3 regions of the Aminobacter sp. LjRoot7 genome follow, and region 1 is predicted to be linked to each of the others. Evidence: riboswitches for the same ligand, from Rfam matches in the RefSeq annotation. Region 1 holds a riboswitch; each other region holds the start of a gene.
The links. A riboswitch is a leader RNA that binds a small molecule or an ion and turns the genes downstream of it on or off. The one in region 1 is predicted to bind cobalamin.

Region 1 (6,995 bases):
GAGGTCGCCAGGATGGCCATGCTGCGGCGCAAGCTCAAGAATGCCGGGCAGGGCTGATGGCACCGACGTCACGCCGCATCGGCCGGCGCTTCCCCGACTATGGCTGGGCATGGCCGACGAACGGCCTCGACCAGCTGCTCAAGGCGGTGCTGTTGCCAGACCATGAGGCCGCCCAGGCACAGGCCGTGCGGTGGCTCGATGCCAACGACATAGATGCAGTCGAGTTCCGCGAGCACAGGCTGCTTGCTGCGATCGCGGATCGGTTCGGCAAGGCGCTCGCGGCACATGCCGCCTATCCACGCCTTGCCGGCTTGCAGAAGATGCTGTGGACCAAGTCGCGACTTGCCATGCGCGAGGCCGAGCCATCATTGAAGGCGATCGTCGAGGCTGGCGTGCCGATCATGCTGCTCAAGGGCGCCAGCCGCATCGCGGTCGAGCCGGCGGCACAGCGCGGCCGGGTGGCGCACGACATCGACATACTTGTGCGTCCCGAGCACATGGTGGCTGCCTTCGACGTGCTGCGCCAAGGCGACTGGCAGGTGTCGACAGGGGTCAGTCCACAATATCTCAAGCCGCGACTTGCGGCGGTGCGGTCGATGAATTTCTTCAAGGGCAGCTATGGCGACATCGACCTGCACCAGGTCGCCTATGACTGGTCGCAGGCCGATGAGGCGGATGACGCGGCGGTGTGGAAGCGCGCGTCGCCGGCCACTTTCACCGGTCTCGACGTTTTTGTGCCTTCGGCGGCCGACCGCGTGACGCTGGCGATCGGCCATGGTGGCCTTGATGCCCATACCCACAGCGACTGGCTGGTCGACACCGCCTCGGCGATCCGCGCCGGCGGCGTCGACTGGACCGTGCTTTGCGACGTCGTCGCCCGCCGACATCTTGCCGTGCCTGCGGCGGTAGCGCTGACCTATCTCGAAGCCGAGATGTCTGTGCCGGTTCCCGCCGGCGTGCTGGAGCAGGTGGTTGCCATGGCCGACCGCGCCGGTGCTTCTCGTATCGCTGCCCTGCTGCAGGCGAAGCCGCGGACCGATTTCAAGGGCCTGACCTGGCTGTCGCGCGGTGTCGCCAAGCAGTTGCGCATGCGCAAGAAACGCGCTGTCCGCGAACGCGAGCTGCCCGGCGTCGTCTGGCATGGCCGGCGCACACAAGCGATGGATGGTACGGGATCGGCGACCCCGGCGTTGTCACAGAAGGTGCCGTTGCCACCGGCGGCGGTAGGCGGTGCGGAGGCCGAGATCGACATCGTCGTGCGGCTGGACGTGCCGCCGGTACGTCGGCGCATCGAGATGGAGCTCAATGGCGGCGAATGCCATTTCGCGCGGCTGCGTTATCGCAAGCTCGGCAAGTCAGGCGGCCGGCTGACATTGCGGTTCCGCGGCACCATCCGGCCGGACCAGGCAGATGGTGCGCTCGTGCTCTCGGCGCGACCGTCGCGGCAGTTCCGCGAATGGGAGCATGTGCAAACGGTTGCCACCTATGGCGCGGTGCCGTTCCAGATCATCTCGGTGACCGTGTCGTCGGCTCGTTGATCCGAGAACAGCTTGCACCGCCTTCAGTTCCGCGCGGCCAAGTCCCAGTATCTCCGCAGCGAATGCAAACGTCGCCCTGTATAGTCCCCGATGGCAACTTGACTTTACCTTGGCCGTCGATAGTTTGCGGCCGTCATGGTCTTCCGCTGCGAGGCGGAAGCTAAGAGGGAATCCGGTGCGAAACCGGAGCTGACCCGCAACTGTAAGCGGTGAGCCGATCGCCCCTATGTCACTGGCATCCGTGCCGGGAAGACGGGTGATGAAGGCTACGACCCGCGAGCCAGGAGACCTGCCTGACAGAGTGAGATTCCGTGGTCGGGGTGTGCCACAGGAATGCCGGTTCCGGTCCGGAAGCCCGTTTGCGGCTTTCGTCAGGTCCGCATTTCCGTGATCCCCGCCCATGGCAGGCAGAGGTTGGCGCGGCGATGTCGGGAAGAATGGTTTCCCCAGAATATCGAGAGCTCAGGCAGGCAGATCTGTCGTCGCCGGCTGCCGTGGCATCGCGCCCCGACATTTTGTCCCGGGTGCTTACCGGGCATGGCCACGCCGCGCGTTGCGCACCCCTTTTTAGCAAGGAGAGATCATGAACATCAGACATTGGGCCTTGTGGCTCGGGCTTGCCGCGGCATCGGCAATCGGCCTTGCACCGGCGGCCGCCGAAAGCTTCACCGATGATGCCGGCCGCAAGGTTGAGCTGGAACTGCCGATCAAGCGGGCTGTCATCTTCAACCGCTACGCGGTCGAGTTCGCCCGCGCCATCGGCGCCATCGACAAGGTCGTCGGCGTCGATGCCAGCACGATGCGGGACCCGACCTACTGGCCGCAATTCAAGGATGCCGACATCGTCGGCCAGGGCCAGACGCAGCCCAACTACGAGGCGATCGTGGCGCTCAAGCCCGACGTTGTGATCATCCCGCGCAACGGCGTCTACGAGGAGGCCGCGAAGCAGCTCGAGGCCTTCGACATTCCGGTGATCGTCGTCACCGCCTGGGACACGCTGCAGCATGTCGACAACGTCACGCTGTTCGGCAAGCTGTTCGACGAGAAGGCAAAGGCCGACGCACTGAACGCCTATTACACCAGGTACATGGACCTGTTGACCGAGCGGCTGAAGGGCGTCGAGCGCAAGAAGGTTTATCTTGAAGAGGTCCGCGATCTCGTGACCGTCACGCCCGGCTCGGGTTGGCACGACATGATCGAGGCCGGTGGCGGCATCAATGTCTTCGGCGACATCGACATCAAGAAGGAGCCGTCCTCGCGCGGCAACGAGAACAGCTTCACGGTCGATCCCGAGGAGATTATCGCCCGCAAGCCCGACCTGGTGATCAAGCTGCAGCCGGGCTCCTACCAGACCATCCCCGTGGCCAAGTTCGCCGAGAGCTGGAAGGCGATCGTCGCCCGCGAGGAGATATCGGGCACGCCGGCCGGGCAGGCGGGCAACGTGCGCCTGATCAACTACTACCTCGCCGGTGGTTCGTCCAAGGTCACAGGGGCGCTGCAGGTCGCCAAATGGCTCTATCCTGAAAAATTAGCCGACGTCGATCCCGAGGCGGCGATGAAGGAATGGATCGAGATCTACCAGGGGCTGCCGTTCCAGGGCGGCATGACCTACCAGGGCACAGCCTCCAACTGATCGACCGGCACGCCGCTGCCAGCGAGGCGGCGTGCACCCTCAATCCGGGAGCCCTAGACCATGGACATCGCAAGCAGTGCCGGTTTCGCGCGCGGCCAATCCGACGGCATTTCCAGCCGCTACCGCCGAGCCGGCTATCGCAAGGCGGCTGTCATCCTGTGCTCGCTGCTCGTCTTGCTGCTGGTCGCCGGCGGCGTTGCCATCGTCGGCATCGCCGAGACCGGGCTGGTGACGCTGCTCATGGTCATCCTGCAGAAGGTCTCGTTCGGCCATTTCGTCGCCGAGGTCGATCCGCAGCAGGCGCGGGTGCTGGTTCATCTCCGCCTGCCGCGCGTCGTCATGGCGATGGTGGCGGGCGGCTCGCTGGCATTTGCCGGCGTGCTGATGCAGGCGATCACGCGCAACCCGCTGGTCAGCCCCTATACGATCGGCGTGTCCTCGGCTGCGGCCTTCGGTGCCTCGATCGCCATCATGTTCGGCATAGGTTTCAGCGCCGCCGGGCTCTATTTCGTACCGTTGACGGCATTCCTCTTCGCGCTCGGCTGCGCCATGTTGGTGTTCTCCATGGCCTGGCTGCGTGGCATGGGGGCGCAGACTATGGTGCTGACCGGCATCGCCCTGATGTACCTGTTTTCCGCCATGACCGCCGCGGTGCAGTTCGTCGCCACCCAGGAACAGCTCGCCCGGGTCGTGCACTGGACCTTCGGCAGCCTCAACGGCATCGGCTGGGATGCGGTCGCCGTCTCTGGCGCGGCGCTGCTGGTCGCCCTGCCGCTGGCACAGTCGAAAGCCTGGCAGTTCAACGCGCTGACCAGCGCCGGCGACGACGTCTCGCGCTCGCTCGGCATCAATGTCGCGCTGCTGCGTGGCATCGCCGTCGTTTTGTCGGTGGTGGTGTCGGCGGTGGTGATCAGCTTCACCGGCGTGATCGGCTTCGTCGGGCTGATCGGCCCGCATGTCGCTCGCCTGATGATCGGCAGCGACCATCGCCATCTCATTCCATTTTCGGCGATCTGCGGCGCCATGCTGCTGCTTCTGGCCGACACCGTCGGGCGCATGGCCTTCAGCCCGACCGTCATCCCGGTCGGTATCGTCGTCGCCTTCGTCGGCGTGCCGCTGTTCCTGCACCTGATCCTGTCCAGACGCTCGGAGTATTTTTCATGAGCGACTATCTTTCGATCGACAAGGTCAGCTTCGGTTATGGCAGCCGCCCCGTGCTGCGCGAGGTCTCCGTCGGCCTGAAGAAGGGCGACATACTCGGCCTCATCGGCCCGAACGGTGCCGGCAAGTCGACGCTGGTGCGGACGGTGCTCGGGCTCGCCGCGCCGTCGTCGGGGCGGATCCTGCTCGACGGCCACGACATCCGCCCAATGTCGCCCAAGACACGCGCCCGCCGCATTGCTTATGTGCCGCAATCCTCGCCGCTCAGCTTTCCGGCGACGGTGTTCGAGACCTGCTTGCTCGGCCGCACGCCGCATATGGGCGCGAGACCGAGCCGTGGGGATCTTGCCGTTGTCGAGGATATGCTCAGGCGGCTGAGGCTGGAGGATTTCGCCTTTCGCCCGATGTCGGAGCTCAGCGGTGGTGAGCGCCAGCGTGTGATGCTGGCGCGTGCGCTGGCGCAGGAAACCGACGTGCTGGTGCTCGACGAGCCGACAAGCGCGCTCGACATCGGCAACCAGCTTTTCACCCTGCGCGTGGTGTCGGAGATCGCACGCGAACGAGGCGTGACTGCACTCGTTGCCATCCACGACCTGTCGCTCGCCGCTCGCTTCTCCGACAGCCTGCTCCTGCTTGACAAGGGTGCCGTCGTCGCCCACGGCGACTGGAAAAGCACGCTCACCGAAGCGACGGTGCGCGACGTCTATGGCGTCAATGTCGAGATCGGGCTTTTGCGCGACATTCCCGTCTTTGCCCCGCACGAGCTGACCTGATGCGCCTCGACATTTCAGGCTTTGCACGAGGGGGAAGGGCTGAAAGCCACGCATCGATGCTGCAACTCTGCGAGGATGTCGAGCGCATGGGCTTCGACGGCATCTGGTTCAACGAGTTCCATTTCCAGAACCCGCCGCAGGCCTATCCTTCGACGCTTATGCTGGCCTCCGCGATCCTTGCCCGGACGCAGCGTCTGCGGGTCGGCACCTCCATCGTCGTGACGCCGCTTTATCATCCGTTCCTCCTGGCCGAGGAGGTGGCGCAATTGCACTGGCAGAGCGGCGGCCGCTTCGACCTCGGCATAGGTCGTGGCACCCATCCGTCGACGCTGGCGGCGTTGGGCGTTCCTGCTGAGAGCACCCGGGATCGTTTCGAACTGTCCTATCGGATCATGTGCGATGCCTGGACGACTGGCGCCACGATCGGGGAGGGCGCGTGCTGGCCGGCTTCGGAGGTTTCGGTCGGGCCGCTTCTCGCCGGCGAGACAGTGCCGGTCTATCTCGCGGGAACCTCGCGCGACACGCTTGGCTTCGCAGCCCGCGAGGGACTGCCGCTTTTGCTCAGCCTCGATCCGCCTGAGGTCGGGCAGCTCGCCACCTACCGGACAATCCTCGAGGAGGAGGGCCATGCGTGCTGCTTGCGGGCGTCGCAACTGTCCCGCTATGTCTGCATCGCACCGACGACGGCGCAGGCGATGGGCAAGCTTGACGAGCTTGTGCCGCGACTGTTCGAACGCCGGGTGGCGTCGGCAAAGGCCGCGGGGCGCTCCACCGACCAGATCGTCATGCCCGACCGGCAAACCGCGATGGCACGGCAGGTGATTGCAGGCTCGCCCGACGATTGCGTGACGCAGTTGGAAGCACTGGCCACCAGCACGGGTATCGACGCTGTCCGTCTGGTTTTCAACGGCAACGGCATCGCCGGCATGCCGGCGGCGCTCGCCGACATGGAGCTTTTCGGACGCGAGGTGCTGCCCGCGTTGCGGCCGGCCTGAGGCTTCTCAAGCGGCCTTCTCGGCTGCGTCGGCGCGGTCTGCCTTGCGCGCCACCACCCAGCCCAGCAGGGCCGCGCCAAACAGCACGGCTGCGGCAAGATAGAAAGAGAGGCCGGGGTAGGGCAGCGGTGTGCCGTCGCGCACCGTCCAGGCATAGACAGCGCCGAAGAACAGCGGCGAGGCGACGCCGGCGATGCTCGCCACGCTCATATTGGCGCCCTGCAGCTGGCCCTGCTCGAACTCCGAGACGCGCTGGGTCATCAGCGACTGCGTCGTCGGCATGGCAAGGCCCCAGAGCGCGTTCGGGATGATCGCCAGCGAGAACCAGAAGCCGGTGGGCGCGAGGCCCATGCAGGCGATGCCGAAGGCACCGGCAAAAAGACCGAACACCATCGTCGCGCGGTCGCCGAAGCGCTGGACGGCGGGGCCGACGATCAGGCCCTGGACGATCATGTCGAGCACGCCGACCATCGCCAAAAGCGTGCCGACCTCCCAGGCATGCCAGTTGTAGCGGTAGGCGGCATAGAGCACGAACACAGCCGAAAAGACGTGATGGGCGAAGTGCAGCAGGAAGGTCACTGCTGCGAGACCGGTCAACTCCGGGTGCGAGCGCAGCAGCATCATCGCGCCGAACGGATTGGCGCGGCGCCAGGAAAACGACATGCGCTTTTCGCGCGGCAGCGATTCCGGCAGTACGAAGGCGCCATAGAGGAAGGCGAGCCCGCTCATTGCGGCTGCCACCCAGAACGGAGCGCGTGGCGAGATCTCGCCGAGGAAGCCGCCCATCAGCGGACCGGCGACGAAACCGGCGCTGAAGGCAGCACCGATCAGGCCATAGGCGCGAGCGCGGCCCTCGGGTGGGGTGATGTCGGCCATGTAGGCGAAGACGGTGGTG
Region 2 (6,995 bases), on a different contig from region 1:
ATCGGCGCGGTGATCCTGCTGGTGCTGCTGCGGCTGGTCAAACAGGCCTAGCGAAGTCGCCAGAGATTTTACCGAGATCGCCGGCAAGCACAGCTTCGCCGGCGATCCTTTTTTTCATGTCCTGCCGGAAACCTCTGGCGGTGCTAGTGGCCGTGCTTGCGTGGCTCGGCGATCTTGGTCGCCAGTCCCAGCACGCCCAGCAACCTAATCGTCAGGTAGGTGACGTCGAACTCCCACCAGTGGTGGCCGTGGCGCGCCGAGCGCGGGTCGGCGTGGTGGTTGTTGTGCCAGCCCTCGCCATTGCTGAGCAGGCCGACGATGACGTTGTTGGTGCTGTCGTCGGAGGTCTCGTAGTTGCGGTAGCCCCACACGTGGGTCACCGAATTGACCGACCAGGTGATGTGCCAGGTGATCACTGTGCGGAGGAATACGCCCCAGACAAGCAGGCTAAGGCCGAACTGGATGGCCTCGTCGGTCGTGCCGCCGGCGATCAGGCTGGCCGCTACGCCACCGCCGAAAAACGCGGCCCAGGACGCGATGATGATGCCGAGATAGACATGCGGCTTGTCGAGCTTGCGGTAGAACGGGTCGCGGACGATGTCCTTGGCGTAGCGGCCATAGATCTGCATGCGCTCCATGTCGGGCGATTTCACCAGCAGCCAGCCGACATGGGCCCAGAGGAAGGTGACGATCGGGCTGTGCGGATCGGGTTCTTCGTCGGCATGCTCATGATGGCGGCGATGCACCGCCACCCAGCGCGCCGGCGTGTCCTGGAAGGCGCAGACGGCGATGATCGCGAGCCCGTGCTCCAGCCATTTCGGACAGGTGAAGCCGCGGTGGGTGAGCAGCCGGTGGTAGCAGAGATTGATGCCGAGCGTGCCGAAGACATAGATGCCAGCGATGCAGAGCACGACCCCGGTCCAGCTGAAGAACCAGGGCAGCAGGGCGTAGAGCGCCACCAGATGGTAGAAGGCGAGGCCGCTGACATTGAGCCAGTCGATGCGGGCCAATAGCGGCTGGCGCGCAATTGCAGGCGTGGCGGCCTGCGCCGCGATCTGGTCGGACATTGATGCTCCCCGTTGCGGCCCGGATCGTTTCGTAACGATCGAGCCGCCTCCTCCATTTTCAGGCGAGGTTGCGCAGTTTCTAATTCAGGGTCAAGGCACGTTTGGAATTGTCCCGAAATATGGCCGTGGGGCAGTCGGCGAGTTGGGCACGGTGGCTGCGGGTGGCCGATGCCGCGTTGGCCAGCTCATCGGGGAGGAGCAGATTGCCGGGGCCCGAAAATGTGGTGCCGAGGAAGACACGTACGGGCGACAACATGTCAGCCCACGCGCCAGGCTCCCGTCAGGAGCCGCGCCAAGCCGGTCAATCAATCGTGATGCAGGCACTCGTCGCAGAGACCGAACTTCCACGCGGCCGCCGTGACACCATTGAAGCGATGGTGGCAATGGATACATTCCATGTTGCCGCCTTCTTCTTCCTCGCGTGCTGCCTGTGAAAGGATTTTCTGCAGCGCGAAATAAGTTTCGCGCCGGTGGAGCAGTTCTTCCCGCACTTCCCGCCGCGAATAGGACACTTGAATTGCCATGACTTGCACCGCCCGCTGTCTGATCTAGCCCAGTGCTATAGTCGCTGATGTTTCCCTTGGGTCAATTAGATCGATGGATTGACGTGGTGGGTGGCGGGCTGGCGACGCCCTTCAGATACGTGCCCGTCTGCCTTCGGAGCCGTTACCGTTGCCGAGGGTTGCGGCCTTGCCTTCGAGCCAAGTCAGGAAATCGGCGGGAACATCCGTCGTTCCGTTGAGGAGCGGATTGCGTTCCGGCGCCTTGGTGAAGACGTCGTGGTAGTGGACGATCGACAGCGGCAGGCGCTGCTGTTCAACAGGCATCTGGTCGAACAGGTGGAGCGGATAGTTGTGCGGCTCCGACAGCGTGCGTACGGTCAGGCTATTGCCCCATAACGCCAGCGACAGGCAGGCCTGCGAGCTGCCCCACAGTTCGCTTCCCCGGCCGGAAACGACGCCATGGCCGGCTTCGATCCGGTGGCTGACATTGGGTGCGAGCTTCGCCGCCACCGAGCGCTCGAAATAGCCGAGCGTGCGCTCGAGGATGCGGTCCTGCCGCCGGACCGCGACGAGGCCGCCATTGTAGCTTGCCTTGACCCGGGCCTTGTCGACGGTGGTCTCGATCATCGGCACGCAGTCGTAGTCGACGCTCAAGGTCTGGCACAACGCCTGCCAGTAGCCATCCCGGGGGTCGTTGCGGCCAAATGTGCACATGCCCTTGACGTCGACCGGTCGAAGGGCGGCCGCCACACCGTTCAGCGCCAGATCCGGCTCGCGGCAAAACAGCATGTCGCTGTCCATGACGATCAGAACATCCGCCTTGGAGATCTTCTCCACTTCGGCCGAAACATACATCCGGAACGTCGTTCCGTATTCGGGTTCGATGCTGTCGACATCGAGCGGGAGGTAGCTGCAACCCAACCGCTCGAAGCTCTGCAATGTCTCCAGCGAAGGCCGACGGCTTGCCCTCGGCGATGCCACGGTGATCGGGCAGCGCGCATATCTGCCTGCGAACTGGCGCAGGCTTTCGCACAGGAACAGCGCCTGGCGCTCGAGAATGCCTGCCTCGGCGATGAGCACGAACTCGACGCTGAGATCAGTCGACAGCTGCGCCTCGGACAGGGGGACGGCAGGCGCCTTACGGCGGCGAAATGGCCACATGACTGGTTCCTGACAAGGTCCGCCGAGGTGCTGCTACTTCCGCCAACCCAGCCTGGGTTTGCGCCATCTCAGAACATCCACCTGTTTCGCAATCAGCTCTATCTCGCGATGCTGAATGGTTAGTTGCTGGTTGGTGATTGCCAGTTGTTCCTGCATGGCCGACAGTTGCTGTTGAGTGCTCGCCAGAACCTGCTGGGTGCTCGCCAGGTCTTGTTGGGCTCTCGCCACCTGCGCCTCCATAGTCGCCAAGTCGGACGTCAGCTGGCGCATTTCGGCTGCCGAAGACGCAACCGCTGTCGAGACCAGAAGCGATGCTTCCTCGAACTCCGCCTTGATCCGGTCGAGCTCGGCAAAATCATCGCTGCTTTCACCGTTGCCTGACCAACGGTCGACGATTTCGAATGCCTTGCGCAGGCCGCGCGGGACCGGTTCCTCGAACAACCGGGCCAGTGGTTCACGGTGATGGCGATGGGAATCCGACAGCAGGGCGTCGATGTCTGCGCCGGCGTCTCCGGGCGCGCGCGGCCAGGCAAGCGCCAGCGCCGCCTGCATCTTTGAAGCCAGCTGACGCCAGTCGCCGAGCAATTCGTCGTAGGTGGTGAAGACGCGTGGCCGGCCACGCGTGGCAAGCTCAGCTTCGAGGACGTGGCGCAGCCAGAGCAGGTGGCTGACGTCTGGCTGGATTCCGTTGCGGATCTTGAGTGATGCAGCCACCTCCAGCGGATTCCTGATCGGCAGGATGAAGACCGGGCGGACGTTCATTTGCCCGAAGACATCGAGCCAGAACGTCGACAGGCGGCAGATGCGCGGTTCCTTGATGACGAAGGGTGCCGTTCCGCCAAACTCGGCGGCGAGGATTGCACAGGCCTCGCTGCGGAACTGCCACGCATCGGCTGACTGAAACCAGCGCGGATCGACCGGCCTGAAGTCGCGCCAGCTGGAGCCCGCTGCGGCAAGGATGCGGTCGTTGAGATAGACGACGGGCTCTGGTTCCCAGTGTCCGGTCAGATTGGTTTCATTGCCGCCTAGCGGCGTCTTGGGCAGGTCGATGCCCAGCAGCCCAAGCATGCGGGTAAGCGCGCTGGTGCCGGAGCGATGCATGCCCAAAACCAGAAGGCACTGCCTGTTGGCCGATATGCTCGAAGGCGACGCAGGATCTGTAGGCAGATGATAGTCCGTCACACACAACTCGCTGATCCAGGCTACACGCGGTAGGGATTTTACGTGCCTTGCAGCCGGTCTGTTACGTCAGCCCGTGGGAATATTCAACACGCCTGATGCGACCACAGATGGTGGTGGCGGGCTTCGTGTCGAAGTCCAGCTCGCCGTGCCACGCTCACGTCGCAACGGTTTGCGGCAGGCTGGCGAAGGCTATTGTCAGATATCGACAGATGGCTCCATCCTGGCTTTTTCTGGGTGCATCAGCGGTGTGCCGGATGAGCCATTGGCGGCGTCGCACCGTATTCTTCCAAAAGGAGCGCGTGACAAGCAGCTGATGGTGGCGGAACGCCGCTATCCCTTGGTGTTTTCGGATGCTGGCGCCGGCCGCAGCACCTGTTTGCGGCCGGTGGGCTGGTAGGCGAAGTCGTCGACCACTGCGCCTCCGAGCAGATGTTCTGTGACGATGCGGTCGACGGCGGCCTCGGTGACACCGCCATAATAGGTGCCTTCGGGAAAAACCTGCAGCACGGGCGCGAGGTTGCAGGGGCCGAGGCAGGTCGATTTGGCAGTCATCGTGCCGTCACCGGTGACACGCAGTTTCTGCCTGTCCTGCTGGTTGCGCAGGTGGCCCTAGATCAGGTCGGCGCCGGCGGCATTGCACGGGCCGCCCTGGCAGACCAGCACGCGGCGTTTCTGCGCCGGCACCAGCGAGCCCTCGGGCGCAAGTTTTTCGAGCGGCGGAACAGGTGCCGCCACATCGGCGCCGACGACGAGCTCGGCCATCAGTGCCGGCAACAGCGGGCTGTCGGCGAGGCCCTGCGCAATGCGCACATTCGGCCAGGCGCCGCCCTCCTCGGCCTGCCAGCGGCGCAGCGACCTGGTCAGCCAGGCGGTGAAGCTCGGCTCGATCGGCAGCATCAGCGGCAGCAGGAGGACGTCGGAGAATTCGGCCTGGCGAAGTGCCACGAGCGCCTCGCGCAACGACGGTGTGCCCTGCTCGGTGAAGCCGAAGCTGGCGTGGTCGACGCCAGGCAAAGCCGCGGCGAGGTCGGCGAGGCGCTGCATCTGCCTGTAGGGAGCAGCGGCAAAGGCGGACTTGGCGACGAGCACGACGGCGCGTTTGGGCTGTGACGAGGCAGTCTCAATTTCAGCTATCGGCAAACGATCGATTCCTGGCCTGATCGCGGTCGGGGATTGTCGCAACGCATGTCGTGACAGGCGATGGCCGCCTGCACGAACCTGCGCTCCGGTGGTACACCCCGCCCACGGAACGTCACTCGGTAGGCAGGTCTCCTGGCTCGCGGGTCCCGGCTTCATCGCCTGTCTTCCCGGCCCGTTGGCCAGTGACAATATCTGCAATGCGGCTCGCCGCTTACAGTTGCGGGGCAGCTTCGGTGTTGCACCGAATTCCCTCTTAGCTTCCGCCCGAAAGCGGAAGAACCATAACCGAGCGGCAAGCTATAGGCGGGCGGAGGCAAGTCAAGGGACCATCGGAGGTCATGACGAGGTCAGGCCGTGCTGTCGGCGATGTCAGCGCTATCTCGCCAGGCTGGCCGGAAGGGGCTTGCTCGAGCATTTCAGATGCATGTCGCGGGCGAATTGCTTGCGCATCTTGGCCTGATGCTGCTTGCCGGCCATTGCGATGCCGAGCCCGTATGGGCCGAGAAGCAGCCCTGCCGATACGCTCATGGTCTCTTTCTCGCTGGCCGCGTAGTTCGCCGCCGCTGCCCGGGCCTGCGCACATTCGGCGGATCGCCATTTTGGATCCTGGGGCGAGAGTGTCGTGGCATGGTCGACGGGCTGGGATGCACAGCCCGCGACTGCGAGCATCGTCACGGCGGCGAGCAGTTTGGCCTTCATCTATAAGTCCTTGCTAAACATCCACCCATCAACACCGACAGCGGTGATTCCGCAAGACAGCGGCTGCAAGACATGCCAGTGACGGAATGCACTTTATTATCAGGAAACAAAATTGCCTGAATGATTCGCATCGGCTATGCAGAGGCGTCTAAAAGGGAGGAAAATACCATGGCGAACACAACCATCCTCAAATTCGGCCAGCCGGAAGGCGGCGACTCCAGTGACCTGCCCGGTTGGGTGGTGGTCGACGGAAAACCGACGATGAAAACCACCGTCCAGCACACGACCAAGGACGGCAAGGTGCTGTCGGGAACGTGGCAGGCCACCCCCGGCACCTACCATGCGAGCTACACCGACTATGAGTTCGTCCACATGATCTCGGGCCGCATCATCATCACGCCTGATGGCGGCGAACCCGTCGAGGTCGGGCCAGGCGACGCGTTCGTCGTCGAGGCGGATTTCAAGGGAACCTGGAAGATCATCGAGCCGGTGACGAAGCACTTCGTCGTCACGCTTGGCTCGTAGAAGCTCAAGGTATTTCACGTCACTCATCGCGGGGTTTAGGGAGCCGTTACGCGTGTCAAGGCACGCGAGGATGTTAATGCACCCTGCTGTGGATAACCGGCCATCAATTGTGAATAGAGGGAATTTGGGGAACGGCTCATTATTTGGGGCCGCGAACGCGAAATCGAGATGATATCTAGAAGGTCATCTTTCAACAGGTGACTCGCACAAGATGACCGCACTGCAAATCGCGTACCTCATTATTGGCCTTGGTTACCTTACGGCGGTCGTTGCTTTGACCGCACACTAGCGCAGTCTGCTAGCTACCAAAAAACGCGCCGCCCGAGCACTTGAGGCGGCGCACATATTCCAGTTCTATTCGCGGCGGCTTGGCCGAGCGACGAGCGCACTCTAGCACATTCAAGGGGTTTTCCCACGGGCAGAAGACCGGATTTTCCCGCTTGGGAGATCCATGAAAGTTTGTGTAAGTTGCTGTTTTACAAGGGAAAAATGGTGCCGCTTAGGTGACTCGAACACCTGACCCCATCATTACGAATTTTATCACGACGTGTTTCCCCCGATGCGCCTCAAGTTTACCCATTCTTGATTCAGCAAGATAAATCAATGTATTGCTCCTTTATCTCATTTACCGGGGCTTGACGGGAGCGGCGCAAATTTGATTTCAGTTGGTTCCGCCGTGGTTCCGCCGTTGGACCACATCTTCCGGGACTGATGGGGT
Region 3 (6,995 bases), 390 kb from region 1:
CGAAGATCGAGTGGTAGCGGCCGACTGTCACTTCCTTTGGCAGGCCGGAAAAGACGATGCCTGGCTTGGAGATGCGGATGCGCGACGGCTTGCCGTGCATCGGCACCGCCAGCTGGCGCAATTCGCCGCCATAGGCCTCGGCCAGCGCCTGCAGGCCGAGGCAAACGCCGAAGATCGGCAGGTCGCGGTCCCTGGATTTCTTGATCGTCGCCGCCGTGTCGAAATCCTTCGGCGTGCCGGGGCCGGGCGACAGCACCACGAGATCGGGCTTGATCCGGTCGAAGATCTCTTCCGGCACCGGCGAACGCACGGTGGAGACGTCGGCGCCGGTCTGGCGGAAGTAGTTGGCCAGCGTGTGGACGAAGGAGTCCTCGTGGTCAACGAGCAGGATCTTGACCCCCTCGCCGACGCGCGCGGTGGCGCGCTCGGTGCCGGGAGCGTTGCCGGTCTTGGCGTCGCGGATGGCGGAAAGCATGGCTGAGGCCTTCAGTTCGGTTTCGGCTTCTTCTTCCTCGGGAACGGAATCGTAGAGCAGGGTGGCGCCCGCGCGCACCTCGCCGATGCCGTCCTGGATGCGGATGGTGCGCAACGTCATGCCGGTGTTCAGGTCACCGTTGAAATGGACCATGCCGATCGCCCCGCCATACCAGGCGCGAGGGCTCTTCTCGTTCTGCTCGATGAAACGCATTGCCCAGAGCTTGGGCGCACCGGTGACCGTCACCGCCCAGGCGTGGCTGAGGAAGGCGTCAAAGGCGTCCATGCCCTCGCGCAGGCGGCCCTCGATGTGGTCGACGGTGTGGATCAGCCGCGAATACATCTCGATCTGGCGGCGGCCGATGACGCGCACAGTGCCCGGTTCGCAGACGCGGGATTTGTCGTTGCGGTCGACGTCGGAGCACATGGTGAGCTCGGACTCGTCCTTCTTCGAGTTGAGCAGCTTCAGGATCTGCTCACTGTCCGAGATGGCGTCGTCGCCGCGCTTGATGGTGCCGGAGATAGGGCAGGTCTCGACGCGGCGGCCGTTGACGCGCACGAACATCTCCGGCGACGCGCCGATCAGGTACTCGCCTTCGCCGAGATTGATGAAGAACGAATAGGGCGAGGGGTTGATCGCCTTCAGCCGGCGCGAAATCTCCGAAGGTGCCGTCTCGCAGCGCTCGTAGAACATCTGGCCGGGCACGACCTCGAACAGGTCGCCGCGCTTGAAGCTGTCCATCGCCCGGCGCACCAATTGGGCATATTCGCCTGGTTCGTGGTCGGCGCGCGGCGGAATGCGGTCGGAAGGCCTGAACGGCTCCTCGACGCTGTCGCGGGCGATGCCATCGGTCGAAAAGCCTGCGCCGGAATAGTCGTAGCGGTCGTGCCAGGCCTTGGCCGAATAGTGGTCGACGACCAGGATCTCGTCGGGCAGGAACAGCACCAGGTCGCGCTGGCTCTGCTTGCGCTCGAGCTTGTGCTCGACCGGGTCGAACTGGAAGGCGAGGTCGTAGCCGAAGGCGCCGTAGAGGCCGAGATTGCTGTCTTCGTCCGACTTGAACAAGGCGGTGACGGCTCGCAGCACGGTGAACACCGAAGGCACGCGCGAACGCTCCTCCTCGGTGAAGACGCGGCCGGGTCTTGCGATTTCGAGTGCGATCAGGCGCTTGGTCGTCTCTGTGATCGTCAGCTCTTCGAGTGGCGCGAGCACTGCGCGGATGACCGGCAACAGCACCTCGCCGCGGCCGTTCAGCGCTTCGATCTTCATCGAGCGTCCGCGCGCCGAGATCACGACCGGCGGGTCGATGATGGCGGTGTCCCATCGCGTGTAGCGGCCGGGATATTCGTAGTTGGAGGAAAACACCGCGCCGCGCCGGCTGTTGAGCCCGTCGAGATAGGTCTCGATCGCGCCGTGATAGGCGGTTTCGTGGCGCTGCCGGGTGATCGACACCCCGCCTGACGTCACGTAGCGCTCGGCGCCGTTTTCAAGCAATTCCAACGTCATTCCCGTCTCCATCTCTTGCAGTGGGAGCGTCCGGAGCCTGGTTCGAAAAAAGCAAATGGCCGCCCGGAAATCCCGTTGCGGCCATCACAATTTTCACGCGCACGCGCTTCAAGAGGCCGCTGTCAGCTGGCCCGCCACCAAATATTCTGGAGCGAAGTCGTGTTCATGGCGGAATGAATAGCGGCGAATTCCGGGCCGTGCAACCGGATTTGCGTCGTCTTGCATTGCATTACCAACTGACCCTCAATTTGTTGTCCGCCGCCGCATCAGGACGACGAAAGCGATGCCGCCGATCAGTCCGGTGACGATGCCGAGCGGCATGTCCTGCGGTGGCACCACCGTCCGCGCCGCCATGTCGGCGGCGATCAGGAAGATGGCGCCGACAAGCGCCGACAAAGGCAGCACCCGGCGATAGTCGCCGCCGACGAAGAAGCGCACGATGTGCGGGATCATCAGTCCGACAAAGGCGATGACACCCGAGTAAGCAACGGCGCAGCCAGTCAGAAGCGCGCAGACGACGAAGACCTTGAGCCGGAAGCGCTGTGCCGGAATGCCGAGCGCGGTTGCACTTTCGTCGCCCAGCGTCATGGCGTTGAGGTTGCGCGTCTGCGTCATCAGCCAGACGCCGCAGAGCAAAAGGGCTGCCAGTGGATAGGGCAGGTGGCTCCACTGCGCGAGGCCGAGGCCGCCGAGCATCCAGAAAATAGCCACATGCGCTGCCTTGGGATCGCCGATGAAGATCAAAAGGTTTCCGGCGGCCGAGATGATGAAGCTCACTGCGACGCCGGCGAGGATCAGTTGGCCGGCCGATTGCGCCCGCGCAAGGTTGGCGATTGCGAGCACCAGCGCCGTCGCCGCCAGCGCGCCGGCAAAGGCGAAGACCGGCACAGTGATGGTGCCGAGCACCATGCCGGAATGGATCAGCGCCATGATTGCGCCAAAGGCCGCGCCCGACGAGATGCCGAGCAGGTGCGGATCGGCGAGCGGGTTGCGCGTCACCGACTGCAAGGCGCCGCCCACCAGCGCCAGCGAGGCGCCGACCACGGCGCCCAGGATGACGCGCGGCGCGCGCACGTCCCAGACGATGTTCTCGCGGCCGCTCGACCAGGCCGCCTCGACGCTTCCCGGTATCAGCTTGTTGGCGATCACGCCCCATACGGTCTCGAGCGGGATCGCGACCGGGCCGACGCCGACGGCGATGATCATGCTGACGACGAGCACCACGGCCAGCCCCGGGATCAGGGCCGGCAAGGCGTGGATGAGGACGTGCCTTGGCCCGGCGACGAGGTGGCGGTGCGACACGGATCAGTCGGCCCGCATCGCGGCGGCCAGCCGCTTGATGGCCGCGATGTTGCGCGGTCCCGGCGTCGCCTCATTATATTCGAGCACGAAGAAGCGGTTGTTCTTCACCGCCTCTATGTCCTTGAAGGCCGGGTTGGTGCGCATGAACTCGATCTTCTGCTCTGCAGTCACCTCGCCGTAATTGACGATCACCACCATGTCGGGATTGCGCTCGATGACGGGCTCCCAGCCGATCTCGACCCAGCTCGACTCGACGTCGTCGACGATGTTCTTGCCGCCTGCAGCCTCGATGATCGCGGTCGGCATAGCGTAGCGGCCGGCGGTGAAGGGCTTTTGCTCGCCTGAATCGTAGAGGAACACGCTGACCGGCTTGTCGAGCTTGGGCAGCGACGCCTGGAAGTCGGCTAGCTCCTTCTCGTAACCTGACACCAGCGCCTCGGCCTTTTCGCGCACGCCAAAAATCGCGCCGAGATTGAGCAGGTCGGCGTACATGTCCTGAAGCGACGACTTGTCCTTCTTCATGATGTGGATGCAGCTCTCGGTCAGCTCGTAGACCGCGATCTTGAAGGGCGCGAGCGTCTCGGGGGTGACGTCGCCGCCGACCTTCATGCCATAGTTCCAGCCGGCGAAGAACAGGTCGGTGTCGGCGCCGAGCAGCACTTCCTTGGTGACGTATTGCGGGGCGAGTTCGGGCAGTTCGCCGACGCCCTTGCGCAGCTCCTCGCTCAGCGTCTTCCAGCCGGAGACGCCGGAATAGCCGGCCATGTGGTCGGCGAGGCCGAGCGCCAGCATCATCTCGGTCAGGTTGACGTCGTGCGAGACGGCGCGCTTGGGCGCTGCCTCGAAGGTCACGTCGCGGTTGCAGCTCTTGATGGTGACGGGGAAGCCGCTGGTCATTGATGAGGCGCAGGTGGCGAGCAGGGCGGCGGCGATGATGGGCAGGCGCATGGAGGCTCCTTGGTTTCTGTCAGCGTTCGAGGTGAAAGGAAAAGCGCGGGCGGCCGGTGATGGGATGGTCGTCGAGGGTGGCACCGACGGAAAAGCTGTCGCGGATGCGATCGGGCGTCAGGATGTCGGCGGGCGCACCGCAGGCGATGGCGCGGCCGGCGTCCATCACCAGCACGCGGTCGGCATGGGCCGAGGCGAGCGCCAGGTCGTGCAGCGAGACGATGACGGTGCAGCCGAGATTGCCAAGCAGCTCCAGCACCTCGAGCTGGTGGCGGATGTCGAGGTGGTTCGTCGGCTCGTCGAGGATCAGAAGGTCCGGCTTCTGAACCAGCGCCCGCGCAATCATTACCCGCTGCTTCTCGCCGCCTGACAGCGAGCCGAAGTCGCGCGCGGCGAGTGCGGTGAGGCCGAGCAGGGCAAGGGCCGCCTCGACCTGGTCGTAGTCGTCGTCGCTGGTGCCGAAGCTCGTGACATGCGGGGTCAGGCCCAGCTCGATGATCTCGGCGACGGTCAGGCCGAAGTCGGAGGCGCTTTCCTGCAGCACTGTGGCGATGCGGCGGGCGCAGTCGCGCGGCTTCATCTTCCAGATGTCGGTGCCGTCGAGGCGGACGGTGCCCGTCGTCGGCTTGTGGTAGCGGTAGAGGCAGCGCAACAGGCTCGACTTGCCGGCACCGTTGGGGCCGACGATGGCGAGCAATTCGCCTGGGGCAACCGCAAGGCTCACCGGCTCGAGAATGCGCTGCGAGACGCGCGGGCCCCAGCTGACGCCTTCGAGTTCGAGCAGTGCCGGGGTGGTGCCTACGAGGCGGCTAGCGGCGTAGACGCGATCGAGCATGCCCTGTCTCCGCGATCGGGCGGAGGTGGCAGAACGATCCGGTGAGCGCGCCGGTACCGAAAAAGGCAGTCGCAACCATCATCATCTCCGCGGCACACCCCGGCCGGTTGAGTTAATCGGATGATGGCAGGTCTCCTGGCTTGCGGGTGATCGCGCCTCGGAGCCTTCCCGGCCTAATGGCCAGTGGCGTGTTTCCGATTTGCTATCCGCTCACAGTTGCGGGGGCAGCCACGGTTTCGCGTCAAAGCGACGTCTCACCGTGTTCCCATTTAATCCCGTGCCCGAGTCAGGCAGCAGGAACCATCGCTGTCGTGGCTACAGTAGCGACGGGTTGCTGACAATCGCTAAAGCGTCATGCCGCCTGCTGAATTGCGTCACGCCGGTCGAGCGCGAAGGAAAACAGCGCGACGCCGAAGGCGGACAGTGCGATGGCCGCACCGACGAAGGGCAGGTCGGCATAACTCACGCCCATCGAGATCGCGGCACCACCGGCCCAGGCGCCGGCAGCGTTGCCGGCGTTGAAGGCGCCCTGGTTGAGCGTTGCGGCGAGGTTCGGCGCCTCCGAGGCGGTCTCGACGACCCGCATCTGCATCGGCGGCACGATGACGAAGGTGATGACGCCCCACATGAAGACGAGCAGGATCGCGGCGGGCGCGGAGTAGCTGAGCTCGGCGAAGGCGACGTGGATCGCCGCCATCACCACCAGCGCGCCGATGGCTGTGGGCATCAGCTTCCAGTCGGCCAGCTTGCCGCCAATAATGTTGCCGATGGTCATGCCGCCGCCGAATAGCAGCAGCACCCAGGTGACCGATTCGACCGAGAGGCCGCTGACGTCGGTCAGGATCGGCTTGATGTAGGTGAAGACGGCAAACAGGCTGCCGGAGGCCAGCGCCGAGATGATCATGGCAAGCCACACCTGCAGCTTGCCCAGCACCTTGACCTCGCCCGCGACGCCGCCCTTGCCTGGAGGGGCGACGCCCGCCGGCACGAGGAAGGCGATGGCTACGACCGAAAGCAGGCCGATGACGACGACGGCAAAGAAGGTCGCGCGCCAGCCATAGGCTTCGCCGAGAGCCGTGCCACCTGGTACACCGAGGATATTGGCAAGCGTCAGACCGGCAAACATCAGGGCAATGGCGCTGGCGCGCTTGTTGGCCGGCACCAGGCTTGCCGCCACCACCGAGCCGATGCCGAAAAAGGCGCCGTGGCCGAAGGCGGTGATGACGCGGGCGATCATCAGCGTCCAGTAGGTGGGGGCGATGGCGCAGAGCAGGTTGCCGAGCACGAACATCATGGCGAGCCCGATCAGCACCGGCTTGCGCGGCAGTTTCGCCGTGCCCACCGCGATGATCGGAGCGCCGATGACGACGCCGAGCGCGTAGCCGGTGACCAGAAGACCTGCGGCCGGGATCGACACGCCGAGGTCGGCAGCGACCTCAGGCAACAGGCCCATGATCACGAATTCGGTGGTGCCGATGCAAAAGGATGCAACGGCCAGAGCGAGGATCGGCAAGGGCATGAGCGGACTCGGGGGAGCTGAAACGATTTAGATCTACATTTTCCTCATGTCTGTCACGGCACAAGCGACGTTGATGCATTGCAGCAATGCACAGGGCGCATGGCAGGCATACGTTAGGCGCAAGCGGTGGCGATCAGGACTGCTGGGTGAGGTCGCGCCGGAGGAACTCGTAGAGCCTGTCGACCGCCGAATTGGCTGTCTGCGGATTGCGCAGGATGCCGATTTCCATTTCCGGCAAAGGCGGCAGGCCCTCGGCTTCGCCAATGACACGCAGGCCGGACGGCACGCTGCGCTGGGCAAGGCCGGCGACCGCAAGACCCGCCTGGACCACGGCGACCAGCCCGAGCAGGCTGGCGCTGGAATAGGTGCAACGAAACGACCGGTCGGCGGCACCCAGCACCTGCAGCACG

Region 2: linked by a shared signal. The riboswitch ahead of ACSQ3E_RS23875 (CbiX/SirB N-terminal domain-containing protein) and the one ahead of ACSQ3E_RS05645 (ABC transporter substrate-binding protein) in region 1 are both predicted to bind cobalamin.
Region 3: linked by a shared signal. The riboswitch ahead of ACSQ3E_RS03775 (ABC transporter ATP-binding protein) and the one ahead of ACSQ3E_RS05645 (ABC transporter substrate-binding protein) in region 1 are both predicted to bind cobalamin.

What each region holds. Positions count from the first base shown of each region.
Region 1 is NZ_CAXUPX020000001.1:1,164,635-1,171,629, reverse strand. It holds gene ACSQ3E_RS05655 (glycosyltransferase family 2 protein) at 1-57, shown strand, start outside; gene ACSQ3E_RS05650 (nucleotidyltransferase family protein) at 57-1,538, shown strand; cobalamin riboswitch at 1,658-1,848, shown strand; gene ACSQ3E_RS05645 (ABC transporter substrate-binding protein) at 2,122-3,171, shown strand; gene ACSQ3E_RS05640 (FecCD family ABC transporter permease) at 3,232-4,335, shown strand; gene ACSQ3E_RS05635 (ABC transporter ATP-binding protein) at 4,332-5,105, shown strand; gene ACSQ3E_RS05630 (LLM class flavin-dependent oxidoreductase) at 5,105-6,100, shown strand; gene ACSQ3E_RS05625 (TCR/Tet family MFS transporter) at 6,107-6,995, opposite strand, start outside.
Region 2 is NZ_CAXUPX020000010.1:34,442-41,436, reverse strand. It holds gene ACSQ3E_RS23905 (GlsB/YeaQ/YmgE family stress response membrane protein) at 1-51, shown strand, start outside; gene ACSQ3E_RS23900 (acyl-CoA desaturase) at 144-1,067, opposite strand; gene ACSQ3E_RS23895 (hypothetical protein) at 1,373-1,591, opposite strand; gene ACSQ3E_RS23890 (hypothetical protein) at 1,703-2,731, opposite strand; gene ACSQ3E_RS23885 (hypothetical protein) at 2,765-3,832, opposite strand; gene ACSQ3E_RS23880 ((2Fe-2S) ferredoxin domain-containing protein) at 4,244-4,516, opposite strand; gene ACSQ3E_RS23875 (CbiX/SirB N-terminal domain-containing protein) at 4,523-5,053, opposite strand; cobalamin riboswitch at 5,161-5,352, opposite strand; gene ACSQ3E_RS23870 (hypothetical protein) at 5,429-5,752, opposite strand; gene ACSQ3E_RS23865 (cupin domain-containing protein) at 5,921-6,277, shown strand.
Region 3 is NZ_CAXUPX020000001.1:771,628-778,622, reverse strand. It holds gene ACSQ3E_RS03790 (anthranilate synthase) at 1-1,981, opposite strand, end outside; gene ACSQ3E_RS03785 (FecCD family ABC transporter permease) at 2,225-3,187, opposite strand; gene ACSQ3E_RS03780 (ABC transporter substrate-binding protein) at 3,287-4,231, opposite strand; gene ACSQ3E_RS03775 (ABC transporter ATP-binding protein) at 4,251-5,066, opposite strand; cobalamin riboswitch at 5,175-5,386, opposite strand; gene ACSQ3E_RS03770 (MFS transporter) at 5,419-6,585, opposite strand; gene ACSQ3E_RS03765 (LysR substrate-binding domain-containing protein) at 6,719-6,995, opposite strand, start outside.